DNA from 2 places in the Arthrobacter sp. Hor0625 genome. Region 2 is predicted to be linked to the other one. Evidence: riboswitches for the same ligand, from Rfam matches in the RefSeq annotation. Region 2 holds a riboswitch; the other holds the start of a gene.
What was found. Region 2 has a riboswitch for S-adenosylmethionine ahead of ACTWLI_RS01015 (bifunctional o-acetylhomoserine/o-acetylserine sulfhydrylase). Riboswitches for the same ligand answer to the same signal wherever they lie in the genome.
Positions count from the first base shown of each region.

Region 1: another riboswitch for S-adenosylmethionine. It lies ahead of ACTWLI_RS11245 (aminotransferase class V-fold PLP-dependent enzyme); the one in region 2 lies ahead of ACTWLI_RS01015 (bifunctional o-acetylhomoserine/o-acetylserine sulfhydrylase).

Region 1 is NZ_CP199586.1:2,441,201-2,448,855, reverse strand. It holds gene ACTWLI_RS11285 (PadR family transcriptional regulator) at 1-252, shown strand, start outside; gene ACTWLI_RS11280 (50S ribosomal protein bL37) at 346-420, shown strand; gene rsrA (mycothiol system anti-sigma-R factor) at 516-782, opposite strand; gene ACTWLI_RS11270 (sigma-70 family RNA polymerase sigma factor) at 779-1,537, opposite strand; gene ACTWLI_RS11265 (DoxX family protein) at 1,786-2,334, shown strand; gene aroA (3-phosphoshikimate 1-carboxyvinyltransferase) at 2,341-3,744, shown strand; gene rsgA (ribosome small subunit-dependent GTPase A) at 3,728-4,843, shown strand; gene hisN (histidinol-phosphatase) at 4,935-5,747, shown strand; SAM riboswitch class IV at 5,839-5,952, shown strand; gene ACTWLI_RS11245 (aminotransferase class V-fold PLP-dependent enzyme) at 5,988-7,400, shown strand; gene ACTWLI_RS11240 (class I SAM-dependent methyltransferase) at 7,471-7,655, shown strand, end outside.
Region 2 is NZ_CP199586.1:208,123-215,777, forward strand. It holds gene ACTWLI_RS01015 (bifunctional o-acetylhomoserine/o-acetylserine sulfhydrylase) at 1-1,306, opposite strand, end outside; SAM riboswitch class IV at 1,367-1,482, opposite strand; gene ACTWLI_RS01020 (VOC family protein) at 1,625-2,263, shown strand; gene ACTWLI_RS01025 (isopenicillin N synthase family dioxygenase) at 2,351-3,364, opposite strand; gene ACTWLI_RS01030 (CPBP family intramembrane glutamic endopeptidase) at 3,511-4,287, opposite strand; gene ACTWLI_RS01035 (histidine phosphatase family protein) at 4,369-5,025, shown strand; gene ACTWLI_RS01040 (hypothetical protein) at 5,029-5,832, opposite strand; gene ACTWLI_RS01045 (hypothetical protein) at 5,796-6,413, opposite strand; gene ACTWLI_RS01050 (amidohydrolase family protein) at 6,448-7,655, opposite strand, start outside.

The DNA of each region.
Region 1 (7,655 bases), 1.2 Mb from region 2:
GACCTGGCCGCCACGGCCGAGGCGGCCCGCGCCACCGCCCGCAGCGCCGCACCGGCGGCCGTGCGCTACTCCAAGGAAGGCGACCGCCGCCTGCGCGAGGCCGAGATGCTGGTGCAGTCCTTCCGGGATGACATCAGGATCGAGCTGCGGCGGCACGCCGGGGCCAGGCCCGTCAGCCCGGTGACCCTCGAAACGGTCCGCACCGTGCTGGACCAGGCCCGGATCTCCATCCGCAACTCGCTGGAGGACTAACGGGCGACGGCCGCGTCCCGGTTCGCGGCGGCTGCGCCGATGTGGGAGACTTGAGGGCAGCTCTTTTGAGTATCAAGATTAAGGAGGCCAGCTATGAGCAAGCGTGCACGTAAACGTCGTGACCGTAAGCGTGGCGGCGCGAACCACGGTAAGCGCCCCAACACCTAAGCCACGGCTTGGATAGACAGCTTTAAACGGAAGACCCCGGGAACCGCACGGTTCCCGGGGTCTTTCGTTATGCAGCCGGCAGCGGCCCGCTGCGCCTAGGCCTCGGCGTCGACCGGCCGGATCGAATGGATCCGGTCGAGGATGGAATTCTTGAGGTTCTCCGGCGCGGCCTCCGTGCAGGAGCGCTTGACCATGACGCGGATGACGCACTCAAGGTCGTACTGCTCGTGGCACTCCGGGCACTCGTCCAGGTGCTGCTTGATCTCGGCAATGTCATCGTGCGTCAGGGCGCCGTCGAGGTATTCGTAGATGCGCTGCATCCGGGTGTCGTCGCAGTCGCCCAGTCCCTGGCAGTCGCTCATTTCCTGTTCTCCTGATTGTTGCCGTCGGCCGCCGCGGCAGTCCCGCCCGCGGCCCTGAATCCCCGCTCCGCCGCGTAGTCGGCCAGCATGTCCCGCAGCATCCTCCGGCCGCGGTGCAGGCGGGACATGACGGTCCCGATGGGGGTATTCATGATGTCTGAAATTTCCTTGTACGCGAAGCCCTCCACGTCGGCGAAGTAGACCGCCAGGCGGAACTCCTCCGGGATCGACTGCAAGGCCCGCTTCACGTCCGAGTCGGGCAGGTGGTCCAGCGCCTCTGCCTCCGCCGAGCGAAGCCCGGTTGAGGTGTGCGACTCGGCCCGCGCCAGCTGCCAGTCCTCGATGGTGTCCGAGTTCGACTGCAGCGGTTCGCGCTGCCGTTTGCGGTACAGGTTGATGTACGTGTTGGTGAGGATCCGGTACAGCCAGGCCTTAAGGTTTGTTCCCGGCTTGTACTGGTGGAACGCGGAGAACGCCTTGGTATAGGCCTCCTGGACGAGGTCCTCGGCGTCGGCCGGATTGCGGGCCATCCGCATGGCAGCGGAATACAGCTGGTCCACGTACAGCATCGCATCGCGCTCGAACCGCAGGCGGCGCTCTTCGGAGCTCTCGACGGAGGTGTCCAGCGGCTGGCCGGTGCCATCCGCCGCAACGGTCTCTCCGGCGGCCGCCTCGGCGGCGGTGTCGGCGGGCTTGGCGTTGTCGTTTCCGGCTACCTCGTGCGTGGCCGCAACGGCCGGATCCATGGTGCTCATTGCCTTCAAGTCTACTGTCACCTTCCGGCGGGCGCCCGGGACACCCGTGAAGGCCTCGGCCCACGGGTTCACGGGGACCGCGTCAAGCAGTCCTGCGTCGTTCACCAGCACCAAAGCTCCGCCTTCCTGTTTGCGTCCAAAGCTGTCATGCACAACCCGGGAGGACGGGCAAATATTCCACAAAAGTGCAAGACTAGAACCGGTTCCCCCGCACAACGTCCGCGGTTCGTCCACCCAGGAGGAAATTCATGTCGTTTGTCCGCTTTCTTGCCCGCCCCATGCTCGCCTCCAGCTTCGTCCTCGCAGGCATGGACAAGCTCCGGAATGCGGATGACACGGCCACCCAGCTCTCCCCCCTGCTGCGCCGCGCGGCCGAGACGCTGCCGTTCCAGACCAACGAGAAGGTCCTGGCCCGCGTCATCGGCGGCACCCAGGTCGGCGCCGGCGTCTGCCTGGCGCTCGGCAAGTCCGCCCGCCTCGCCGCCACCGTCCTGGCGGCAATTTCCGCACTGAACGCGTACGTCGAATGGCGCAGCGCCGATATCACGTCCAAGGAAGGCCGTGACGCCCGCCGCAAGCAGCTGCTGAAGAACGTCACACTCACCGGCGGGGTCCTGCTGGCCTCCGTCGACACCGCCGGCAAGCCCAGCCTGGCCTGGCGCGCCGAACACCTGGCGGCCGATGCCCGCAAGAGCACCGCACACCTGGCCGCCGATGCCCGTAAGAGCACCGAAAAGAAGTTCAAGAAGGCGGACAAGGCGGTCCGCAAGGCCGTGGACCACGCAGTCGGAGCCTAACCCCGCATGACTGGCAGCACCCCCTCCGCAGCAGCCCCCTCCCTGCCGGCCGCGGGCGGTCCACACTGGCGCGCGCCGTTCGCGCAGCGTCCGGTCGATGCGACCGTCACCGTACCCGGCTCCAAGTCGCTGACCAACAGGTACCTGGTGCTCGCGGCCCTGGCCGACGGGCCGTCCCGGCTCCGAGCCCCGCTGCACTCCCGGGACTCCGCCCTCATGATCGGTGCGCTGCGGCAGCTCGGCGCCACCATTACCGAAGTCCCCGGCGACGGCGCCTATGGCCCGGACCTGGAGATCACCCCGATCGCCCCGGACGCCGCCGCGGCGGACGCGGCCATCGACTGCGGCCTGGCTGGAACGGTCATGCGTTTCGTGCCGCCGCTGGCGGCGCTGCACCGCGGCACGACGGTGTTCGACGGCGACCCGCATGCCCGTAAACGGCCGATGGGCACCATCATCGAGGCCCTCGCCGGCCTCGGCGTGGCCGTGGGCGCACCCGAGGGTGGGCCCGCCTCGTCGCTGCCGTTCGCGGTGCAGGGAACCGGGCAGGTCCGCGGCGGGCATCTGGTGATCGATGCCGGCGCCTCGTCGCAGTTCGTCTCCGCCCTGCTGCTGGTGGGGGCCCGGTTCCGCGACGGACTCCACCTGGAGCACCGCAGCGCCGAGCACCCCGGCGCCCCGGTCCCCAGCCTGGACCACATCAAGATGACCGTCGCCGTGCTGCGCAGCGTCGGCGTCAGCGTTGACGATTCGGTCCCCAACCACTGGAGCGTTGCCCCGGGACCGATCCGGGCCTTCGACCGGCGGATTGAACAGGACCTCTCCAACGCCGGGCCGTTCCTGGCCGCCGCCCTGGCCACCGGCGGCACCGTGCGCATTCCCAACTGGCCCGTCGGCACCACCCAGGTGGGCGACCTGTGGCGCAGCATCCTGCCGGCCATGGGCGCCACCGTCACGCTGGCCGACGGCACCCTCACCGTCACCGGCGGCCCCGAGATCACCGGCGGCCGGTTCGCCGACACCAGCGAACTCGCGCCGACCGTCGCGGCCCTGTGCGCCCTGGCCACCGGCCCCTCGACGCTGACCGGCATCGCGCACCTGCGCGGCCACGAAACGGACCGGCTCGCCGCCCTCGTCACCGAGATCAACCGGCTTGGCGGCGACGCGGAGGAAACCGCTGACGGTTTGGTGATCCGGCCGGCGAAGCTGCACGGCGGCGTCGTGCACAGCTACGCCGACCACCGGATGGCCACCGCCGGCGCCATCTGGGGCCTTGCGGTCCCCGGGGTGGAGGTCGAGGACATCGGCACCACGGCCAAGACCATGCCTGACTTTCCGCAGCTCTGGGAGGCCATGCTCGGCCCGGACACCACCGCAGACAAGGACGCCGCCGGTGGCACGCAGCACTGACTCCTGGGACGAATCCGACGTCCGGATCCGTCCCAACAAGAAAGGCTCCCGACCGCGCACCAAGGACCGGCCCAGCTACGACGACGCCGTCACCGGCCGGATCATCACCGTCGACCGCGGGCGCTACACCGCCGTCGTCGACGAGGGCACAGCCGACGAACGCAAGATCATCGCCGCCCGGGCCCGGGAGCTGCGCCGCAATCCGGTGGTGGCCGGGGACTTCGTCTCGCTGGTCGGGGACGTCAGCGGCGAACCCGACACCCTGGCCCGGCTGGTCAAGATTCAGGACCGCCGGACGCTGCTGCGCCGCAGCGCGGATGACACCGACCCGATCGAACGTGCCGTCGTCGCCAACGCCGACCAGCTGGTCGTCGTCGTTGCCGCGGCCAACCCGGAGCCGCGCACCGGGTTCATCGACCGCGCCCTCGTCGCCGCCTACGACGCCGGCATCGAGCCGCTGCTGCTGGTCACCAAGGCCGACGTGAAGGACCCCGCCGAGCTGCTCGCCAACTACCGGCACCTGGATTTCCCGGTGATCATCTCCAAAACGGCGGACACCGCCGCCTCCGGCATCGACGCGCGCTCCGACGACGGCCTGTCCGCCCGGCTGGACCGGGACGCCGTCTCCCAGCTCCGGGCGCACCTCGACGGTAAGGTCACCGTCATGCTCGGCCACTCCGGCGTCGGCAAATCCACCATGGTGAACGCGCTCACCGGCGCCGAACGGGCCACCGGCGGCGTCAACGCCGTCACCGGCCGCGGCCGGCACACTTCCTCCTCCGCGCTGGCGCTGAAAGTCAGCGACGCCCCGGCCGGCAGCTGGATCATCGACACCCCCGGCATCCGCTCCTTCGGCCTGGCCCACGTGGACCCGGACCGGATCCTGCACTCCTTCCCGGACCTCGAACCGGGCACCGAGGACTGCGAACGCGGCTGCAAGCACGACGCCACTGCGGTCAACTGCGGCGTGGACGCGTGGGTACAGGCCGGACACGCCGGCCCGTCCGGCCCGGCCCGCCTGGCCTCCCTGCGCCGCCTGCTCGGCACCGACCCGCGGATGGAAGCCCAGGAGACCAAGGAGCTTGGCAGCGTCTCCTGAGCCGGCGCCCGGGCCGCCGAACAGCCCGCTGTGCGGCCCGCGGGGACGTGGCTTCCCGGCCCGCCCGGCACTTAGGCGGTAGTTTGGAGGCATGAGCCAACCAGCTTCGAGCTACAACGATGACCTGCGCCTTGCCCACGTACTGGCCGATTCCGTCGACTCCCAGACGATGAGCCGCTTCAAGGCGCTCGACCTTCGGATCGAGACGAAGCCGGACCTCACCCCCGTCACCGACGCCGACAAGGCCGCCGAGGAAGCCATCCGCGGCCAGCTCTCCCGCTCCCGCCCGCGCGACGCCGTGCTCGGCGAGGAATTCGGCAGCTCCGGCCACGGCGCGCGGCGCTGGATCATCGACCCGATCGACGGGACCAAGAACTTCGTCCGCGGCGTCCCGGTCTGGGCCACCCTGATCGCCCTCGTCGACGAGGGCGAGCCGGTGGTCGGCGTCGTCAGCGCCCCGGCCCTGGGCAAGCGCTGGTGGGCGGCCAAGGGCGCCGGGGCGTACACCGGCCGCTCGCTGGCCGCCGCCACTCGGCTGAAGGTCTCCAACGTCTCGCGGCTCGCGGACGCCTCCCTCTCCTACTCCAGCCTGGGCGGCTGGAAGCAGCGCGGCAACCTCGACGAGTTCATCGGCCTCACCGAGGAAGTCTGGCGCACCCGCGCCTACGGGGATTTCTGGTCCTACTGCCTCGTGGCCGAGGGAGCCGTCGACATCGCCTGCGAACCCGAACTGAACCTCTACGACATGGCCGCGCTGGTCCCGATCGTCACCGAAGCCGGCGGCCGCTTCACCTCGCTCGAGGGCGAAGACGGGCCGTTCGGCGGCAACGCCCTGGCCACCAACTCGATCCTGCACTCCGAAGTCCTCAAGCGCCTGAACCCCAACCTCGACGACCTGCTCTAGCAGCCCGGCAGCGGCCCGGCGGCGTAACACTCTGCTTCACATTGCGGCCCTCCTTTCCGGTGCGCGGGGGCCATGTCCTAGGCTCGAACCAGGTCACGAGTGCCAGCGCTAAACCCCGGTTTGCTGGCCGGCAACCCTCCTTTCGCGGCGGGGTGCCCCGGGTGACGACCTGGCCGGTCCGGAGCGGACCCGGCAAGCGCGGATCCCCCTGTGTGCGGGGTCCTTTTCGAGCGAGGTCCCATGTCGACTGCCACCATTCCCACCCCCACCGCCGGGCGCTGCGATGCCCGCCCGGCCACGGCCCGCCGGCCGCTGTCCGCCGTTTCCGGCGCCGAGATCCAGGCACCGCTGATCCAGGGCGGCCAGGTCCGCTACGCGAACCTCGACTACGGCGCCTCCGCCCCGGCGCTGTCGGTGGTCTCGGCCTACCTGAACGAGATCCTGCCGTATTACGCCAGCGTCCACCGCGGCGCCGGCTATGCGTCCCAGCTCAGCACCTCGGTGTACGAAAACGCCCGGAACATCATCCGCCGCTTCGTCGGCGGCCGGGACGACGACGCAGTGATCTTCACGCGCAACACCACCGACTCGCTGAACCTGCTGGCCGGCTGCCTGCCCGCGGCGGACGGATCGCCGGCCGGGGAAGTCCTCTACCTGGACATCGAGCACCACGCCAACCTGCTGCCCTGGCAGAACGTCCCGCACCGCAGCGTCGTCGCCGCGCCCACGCTGGCCGGGACCGTGGCACGGCTCCGCGCCGAACTGGCCTGCGGCGGGATCAGCCTGCTCGCCGTCACCGGTGCCTCGAACGTCACCGGCGAAATCCTGCCCATCCGCGAGCTGGCGGCCCTGGCCCATGAATTCGGCGCGCGGATCGCCGTGGATGCCGCCCAGCTGGCGCCGCACCGGCGGATCGACCTCACCGCCGACGACGTAGACTACCTCGCCTTTTCCGGGCACAAGCTCTACGCCCCCTTCGGGGCCGGGGTGCTGGTGGGACGACCGGACTGGCTCGACGCCGGCGCCCCGCACCTGGCCGGCGGCGGCGCGGTGCGCGACGCGAGGCTGGACAGCGTCAGCTGGACCACCGGCCCGGCACGGCACGAGGGCGGCTCCCCCAACGTCCTGGGCGCAGCCGCGCTGGCCCGTGCCACGCAGGTACTCGAGGCCCTGGACGAGCAGGAATGGCACGCCCACGAGGACGCCATCCGGTCCTTCCTGGTCGAGGGGCTGCAGGAGCTCGACGGCGTGAGCGTGCACCACATCTTCGAGGAGACGGCGCGCGGAGAGGGGCCCGGCACGATCGGCGTCGTGAACTTCTCGGTAGCAGGGTACGACGCCGGCCTGGTGGCCGCGTACCTGTCCGCAGAGCACGGCGTCGGGCTGCGGGACGGCAGGTTCTGTGCCCATCCGCTGCTCAAACGGCTGGGCCTGCCCGCGGGTTCACTGCGCGCCAGCTTCGGCCTCGGTTCCCGGATCGAGGACGCCGAACGGCTGCTCGCCGGGCTGCGGGACCTGCGCCGGCAGGGCCTGGGCTGGGACTACGTCGTGGACGCCGGACGCTGGGTCCCCGCCAACGACACCCGCAGCTACCCGCACTGGGCGCCCAACACCCCGGGCACCGCCGGCGCCGCCCCCTGCACGGTGGAGTAGGCGCAGTCCGGCCTCCGGCCGTGCGGTAAATTCTTCAGGTACCCACCAGAGCTGCCGAAGGAGATCGCACGTGGCACGCGGCGGCCCCAAACTTCACCATTCACGCCGGCAGGAGCTGGGCCGGAGCTTCCAGGACGGCGGAGAGCACTACGACCGCGTCCGTCCGGGCTATCCGGCGGATTCGGCCGACTGGCTGGTCCCGGCCGGGGCCCGGGATGCCGCGGACCTGGGCGCCGGAACCGGCAAGTACACGGC
Region 2 (7,655 bases):
TGGCTGCCCGGAAGCCGGCGTCGAGGTCCGCGAGGATGTCATCGATGTGCTCGATCCCGACCGAAAGCCTGACCAGTCCGGGGTGGACTCCGGCCACGGCCTGCTGCTCCGGCGAGAGCTGGCTGTGCGTGGTCGACGCCGGGTGGATCACGAGGGAGCGGACGTCGCCGATGTTCGCCACGTGCGAGTGCAGTTCGAGGGCGTCGACGAACCGTTTGCCCGCCTCCGCTCCCCCGGCGAGGTTGAAGGAGACGACGGCGCCGGTCCCCTTGGGCCCGTACTTGCGGCCGCGCTCGTACCAGGGGCTGGACGGCAGCCCGGCGTAGGCGACCGATTCGACGTCGTCCCTGGCCTCCAGCCACTCCGCGACCCGGACGGCGTTGGCCACGTGCCGCTCCATCCGCAGGCTGAGCGTCTCGATGCCCTGGGCGATGAGGAAGGCATTGAAAGGCGCCACGGCGGAGCCGAGGTCCCGCAGCAGCTGGACCCGGGCCTTGAGGATGAAGGACAGGTTGGCGCCGAGGGCACCGTCCGCGCCGAGGTCGCGGGCGTAGACCAGACCGTTGTAGGTGGGGTCCGGGGTGTTGAAGCCGGGGAAACGCTCCGGGTTGGCGCCGAAGTCGAAGTTCCCGGAGTCCACGATCACGCCGGCGATCGCGGCGCCGTGGCCGCCGAGGTACTTGGTGGCCGAGTGGACCACGATGTCGGCGCCCCACTCGAGCGGCCGGATCAGGTAGGGGGTGGAGAGGGTGTTGTCCACGATCAGCGGCACCCCGGCCCGGTGCGCGACGTCCGCGATGCCCTCGATGTCCAGCACGTCCTGGCAGGGGTTGGACACCACCTCGCCGAAGAACAGCTTGGTGTTGGGCCGCACCGCGTCGCGCCACTGTTCCAGGTTGTCCGGGTCCGCCACGAAGGTCACGGAGATGCCGAACTTCTTCAGCGTGTGGGCGAGCAGGTTGTAGGTGCCGCCGTAGAGGCTCGGGCTGGCCACGACGTGGTCCCCCGCCTCGGCGATGTTGAGGATGGCGAAGGTTTCCGCGGCCTGGCCGGAGCTGAGCAGGAGCGCGCCGAGGCCGCCCTCCAGGCTGGCCAGCCGCTGTTCCACGGCGTCCTGGGTGGGGTTGCCGATCCGGGTGTAGATGGGGGCGAGTTCGGCGAGCGCGAAGCGGTTGGCGGCACTCTCGGCGCTGGGGAAGACGAACGACGTCGTCTGGTAGATCGGCAGGGATCGGGCGCCGGTGGCGGCGTCGGGCTCCTGGCCGGCGTGGATCTGGCGGGTTTCAAAGGACCAGGCGTTGGACATCGAAGGGGCTCCCTCTCATTGGGCACAGCCCGCCCCGGACCGGGGGCCGGAACGGCACTGGCGCCGCGCTTGCCGCCCGGCGGGCGCCGGGCAGCCAGGTCTTCACCCGGGGCACCCCACCGCGTAAGGAGGGTTGCCGGCCAGCGAGCCGGGGCTTGGCGCTGGCACTCATGACCTGGCACCAGTCTAGGAAGACCGGCGGGCGGCTGAACAGGATTGTGACAAAGATGAAGGGCCGCCCGGGGCTCCGTATCACCATTCCGCGAGGTTAGGACACCCTAAGCTGAGAGCTTCATCACAAAGTGCCAAGATGAGGGCATGCGCATGGATCACGTCTCTTACGCCTGTGAAAAGGATGGCCTGGCGGCCACCACTGAACGTATTGCCACCGCCCTCGGCGTCGAAGCCGTGAAGGGCGGAGTCCACCCCCGCTTCGGTACCCGGAACATGATTATCCCGCTCGCGGGGCACAAATACCTTGAGGTGGTGGAGGTCCTGGACCACCCTGCCTCCGACAAGGCCCCGTTCGGCCAGGCGGTCCGCGCCCGGTCGGCTGCCGGTGGCGGCTGGATGGGCTGGTGCGTCGAGGTCGACGACCTGGCCCCGTTTGAAGAACGCCTGGGCCGCGCCGCGGTCAACGGCAACCGTAAGTTCCCCGACGGCCGCGAACTGGTCTGGAAGCAGATTGGCATCCTGGGCCTGATCGCGGATCCGCAGGTGCCCTACATGCTCAAGTGGGAAGGCGACCCGACGCTGCACCCGTCCAATGCCTACGAGGGCACGGTCAAGATGTCCGCCCTGACGATCGCCGGCTCCGCCGAGCGCGTTACCGAGTGGCTGGGCGAACCGGTGGAGAAACCGCTGGAGGATGTGGACGTCAACTGGCTGGCGCCGCACGGCACCCCGGGCATCCTGTCCGTCACCTTCGAGACCGCATCCGGGGCCGTCACCATCTAGCCGGGCCCAGGATAAAAGGCTTCGGCCGCCAGCAGCGGGTGTCAACGACGCCACCCACCGCTGGCGGCCGGATTTCTTTAACCCGGCCTAGCCTGCCGCCAGGTCCGGGTGGTGGACGGCAACGACGTTGGGGTGGGCCCGCACCCGGTACCGCAGGGCGTTGTCCCCGTAGGTCTGGAGGATCGGGCTGTTCGAAGGATCGACCGACAGGCCGCGGGCCCGGGCCTGGAACTCCGGGCTGACCGCGAGCCGGGGCATGGTGGCATCCAGCGCCGGATTGAAGAAGAACGGCAGCGAGATCCGGTCCGTCCCGCGCAGCGGTGAGATCACCCGGTGCAGCGTGGCCTTGAGGTAGCCGTTGGTGGCCAGTTCCAGCATCTCGCCGATGTTGACCACAAAGGTTCCGGGCACCTGCGGCGCGTCGATCCACTCGCCCTGGTGCTCGACCTGCAGGCCGCCCTTGCCGGGCTCGACGAGCAGCAGGGTCAGCACCCCGCCGTCGCGGTGGGAACCGACGCCCTGCTTGGGTTCCGGGTCGGACTCCCCCGGGTAGCGCACAATCTTCAGCATGGGGAACGCCTGGGCGGCAAAGGCCGCGTCGAAGGTGTCCTCGGGTGCGCCGAGGGACACGGCGAGCGCCCGCAGGAGGTCCAGGGACACGGCGCTGAGCCGTTCGGTCCATTCAGTCACGGTCTCCCGCATCCCGGGCAGGCCTTCGGGCCACAGGTTCGGACCCTCGAGCCGCCAATAGTCGGGAACCCCGGGGCCTGGCTGCACGGTGTCGCGCTCGACGCCGATGTCGATCTGCTCGCGCCAGTCGACTCCGCCGTCGGTGATTTCGCCGCCGACGCGGGTGTAGCCGCGGAACTGCGGGCTGTGGATGTTCTCGATCGCGAGCTTCTGTTCCTCGGGCAGGTCGAAGAACCGGCGGGAGACATCCAGCATGGCGTCGGTGAGCTCCTGCGGGATGCCGTGGCCGGCCAGGTAGATGAAGCCGACGTCGTGCATGGCGTCGCGCAGTTCCTCCCGGAACCGGGCGGCCTCTTCCGGGCCGGCGTTCAAGCGGGAGATGTCCAGTACGGGCAGCGATTCAAGCGGCATTTCGCATAGTCCTTTTGCAGCGGGTTTGGCAAGTCGATGCCTGGAATAGCTCCAATGTTACGGACCCGCCCCGCTCCCTGGAGAGTCTCATGTCGAAATAAGACATCCGCCGTGCGCCGGCCCTGCCCGCCACGGCTGGGCAGGCCTCAGCCCAGGCCGATGGCCTTGCCGAAGAGGCTGAAACCGACGAACGCGACGATGTCCAGCAGCGCGTGCGCGATAACGAGCGGCATCACCCGGCGCGTCCTGGTGTAGATCAGGGCAAAGACCACGCCCATGACGGCGTTGCCGATGAACGGCCCGAAGCCCTGGTAGAGGTGATAGCTGCCGCGCAGCATGGAGCTGGCGAAGATCGCCAGCGGCATGCCCCAGCCGAATTTCCCGAGCCGGTCCAGCAGGTAGCCGACGACGATCACTTCCTCCACGATCCCGTGCCGGATGGCGGAGAGGATGAGCACCGGGACCGTCCACCAGTAGGAGTCCAGCGCGCTGGGGATGATCGCCGTCGTGATGCCCAGCGCCCGGCCGGCCGCGTAGAGGCCCAGGGAGGGAACGCCGATCAGCGCGAAGAGGCCGAGGCCCTGGAGCAGGTCCTTTCCGGGGCGGGCGAAGTTGAAGCCGAGCTTCCGGAACGCCGAACTGCCGGTGCCGCCGGCGAGCCCGGCCGGGCGGTGTTCGGTGAGGAAGTACAGCACCAGGAGCACCGGGACCAGCGCGAAGATGATGTCCAGCAGCTGGTAGGTGAGGTCGAAGTACTCCCGGCTGCTCTGCGACCGGTTGAGCGTGGAGGTGCCCTGGGCCAGCGGCGCCCGGGTCAGCTTGTCCAGCAGCTGCACCACCGAGTAGACGGCCGATTGGCCGAGGGAGAGCCCCAGGACGATCCAGACTTCGAGCCGCAGCCGACGGCGGGAGGGAACCAGCATGCCTCTATCTTGCCTGCCCTTGCCGGGAGTTGGCTGCACGCGCCTATGCTGTGGGGTGTGAGTGCGCCCGGGAGAATCATCATGATCCGGCACGGCCAGTCCGCCGCCAACGCCGATACCTCGATCTATAACCGGGTGCCCGATTACCGGATCCCGCTGACCGCCCTCGGGGTGGAACAGGCGGCGGCCGCCGGTGAGCGGTTGCGGCGGGAGCTCGACGGGCAGCAGGTGTGCGTGTACGTCTCCCCGTATCTGCGGGCCTACCAGACCCTCGAGGCGCTGCGCCTAGGTCCGCTGACCGAGCGCGTGATCGAGGAGCCGAGGCTGCGCGAGCAGGACTGGGCCAACTTTCAGATCGCCGGCGACATCGAGGACCAAAAGGAACTCCGCAACGCCTACGGGCACTTCTTCTACCGGTTCCGCGAGGGCGAATCCGGCTCCGACGTCTACGACCGGATCTCCTCGTTCATGGAGACCCTGTACCGGCACTGGTCCAAGCCCGACTACGCCCCGAACGCCCTGCTGGTCACGCACGGGCTGACCATGCGGTTGTTCTGCATGCGCTGGTTCCACTGGTCCGTGGAGTACTTCGAGTCCCTGAACAACCCGGACAACGCCGAGCTGCGCACCCTGCACCGCACCCGGGAGGGCAAATACGAACTGGATAAGCCGTTTACCCAGTGGGAGCACCGGCGGGTGGACGAGACAGTGCTGGATGCCCCGCCGATGATCTTCTAGCGCCTACCCCGCCGGCCGCTTCAGTGCGAGAACCTGGTGGAACTTGCCGCTGCGGCCGCGCTGCTCGGGCGCTTCGGCGGCGCGGACCAGCTCGACGTTGGCCAGGCCCTGGCCGGCCAGGAAGCCGGCGAGTTTGGCCTGGACGTCCTGCCAGACCGCGTCTGCCGCGGCGCCGGGCCCGGTCTGCAGCCGCACCCGCAGGACGGAAGGGCCGGTCTGGACCAGCTGGCAGCGGGCCACGCCCGGGGCGTCGTCGACGGGCGCGGTGATGGCCAGCGGCAGGACGGCCACCGCGCGGCCGCCGGCGTCGTCGAGGTAGAGGACATCGTCGTGCCGGCCGGCCACCCGGACAGCGGGCAGGGGGTTCCCGCAGTCGCAGGGTCCGGGCCGGGCGACAACGGAGTCGCCGAGGTCGTAGCGGATCAGCGGCTGGACCCGGTTGGCGAGGTTGGTCAGCAGCACGGTGTGGGACGGCCGGCCCGGCGGGGTGGGCCGGTAGTCCTCCTCGACCGGTTCCAGGATGGCCCAGTCGCTGTTGACGTGGAGCCACCCGTGAGGGCAGTCCGCGGCGATCGGGCTGAATTCGGAGGCGGCGTAGACGTTGTGAATCTCCGCGCCCAGGGACGCGGCCAGGTGGGCCCGGTCGCTCTCGGTCTCGCCGCTGGTCTCGACCACCAGCGGGCGGATGTGCAGCCGGCCCGCGTCCTGCTCACGGGCCAGGAGTTCCAGCGCGCTCGGGTAGCTCACGACCAGGGCCGGGTCGAAGCCGTTCAGGGCCTCCACCAGCTCGGCCAGGGGCTGCTGCACGGGGAACAGGCGCAGGGCGCGTCGCCGGAGCCGGTTGCGGCGGCGTTCGGATTCCAGCCACACGGCCCCGGCGAAATGGCTTCCGCTGCCCACCACGACGGCGGTCCGGACCCCCGCTGCAGCAGGGCCAGCAGCCGGCGGGCGTCCATCGCGTCCCCGGCGATGCGCCCGGCCAGCGCGCGGTAGCAGGCGACGGCGTCGGGGTCGTGGAGGAACAGGCCGGGATGCCCGGTGGTACCGGAACTGGTGAAGGCCAGGTACCGGCCGCGGTAGCGGACACCGATCAGGGCCGGGTCGGCGACGAAGGCCTCCAGGTCCGCGCGGGTGACGCCCGGATCGGTGACCCAGTCGTCGAAGTGCGCCATCAGCTGCGGCTTGTCCACCGGCGGGAGGTCCGCCAGCGGCAGGTCCCCGGCGGGCAACCCGCGGTACAGCGCCCGGTAGAACGGGGAGGCGGTCCGGGCGTGGCGCACGAGCGCGGCGAGCCGGGCGTCGCGGCGCCGGGCGAGCGCGGCCGGACCGCCCCGGCGCGCCCGGTGCAGGTCGATCAGGAAGCCCAGTTCCCTGGCAAATCCGGTCATGCTGCCCTCCCTTGCCTTCGGCGGCCGGTTTTCCTCAGCGGGCGCGGACCCCGGCGCGCCAGACGGCGTGGGTCAGCGGCATGCCCGGGCGGTAGGCCAGGTGCGTGGCCGAGGGCGCGTTGAGCAGGTGCAGGTCGGCCCGGTGGCCGACGGCGATCGACCCCACCGCGCGTTCGCCGTCGGCGTCGTTGCCGGACTCCCGGCCCAGCGCCAGCGCCCCGCCGTACGTCGCGGCACGGACCGCCTCGTGCACGCTGAGCCGCATCTGCAGCACGGCGGTGGTGACGCAGTAGGCCATCGAGCTGGTGTAGGAGGTGCCGGGGTTGCAGTTGGAGGCGAGCGCCAGCTGGACGCCGGCGTCCAGCAGTTCCCGGCCGGGCGCCAGCGGCTGCCGGGTGGAGAGGTCGCAGGCCGGGAGGCAGGTGGCCACCGTGCCGCGCTCCCCCGCGCCGGCGGCGGCCTCCCAGCCGGACCAGCTGTCCGCCAGGTCCCGGATGTCCTCCCGGGACAGGTAGTTGACGTGGTCGACGCTGGCGGCACCGAACTCGACGGCCAGGCGCACGCCGGGGCCTTCGCCGAGCTGGTTGCCGTGCACGCGCAGGCCCAGCCCGGCGTCCCGGCAGGCCGTCAGCACGCGGCGGGACTGGTCCTCGTTGAAGGCGCCGCGTTCGCAGAAGACGTCGGCCCAGCGCACGTAGGGCCGGACCGCGGCGAGCATCGGCCCGCAGACCAGGTCGGTGTACTCCTCGGCGTCCATCCCCGCGGGCACCAGGTGCGCGCCGAGGTAGGTAACCTCGTCCGCGGCGGTCGAGGCGATCCGGGCGCTGCGCGCCTCGTTGTCGACGTCGAGGCCGTAGCCGGTCTTGGTCTCCAGGTAGGTGGTGCCCTGGGCGACCGCCTCGGCCACCCGGCCCAGCGCGAGGCGGGTGAGGTCGAAATCGCCGGTGGCCCGCGTGGCGCCCATGGTCACGGCGATGCCGCCGGCACTGTACTCCTCCCCCGCCATCCGCGCTTCGAACTCCGCGGTCCGGTCCCCGGCGAAGACCAGGTGGGTGTGCGAATCGACCCAGCCGGGCAGCAGGGCGCGCTGGCCGGCGTCGACGGCGTCATCGGCCGCGGGCGCGTCGGCGGCGGCGCCGAGCCAGGCGATCCTTTCGCCCTCGATCACGACGGCCGCGTCCCTGAGGACCCGGTGCTCCGTGTCCTGGGTCATCAGTTCAGCGATGTTGGTGATGAGGGTGC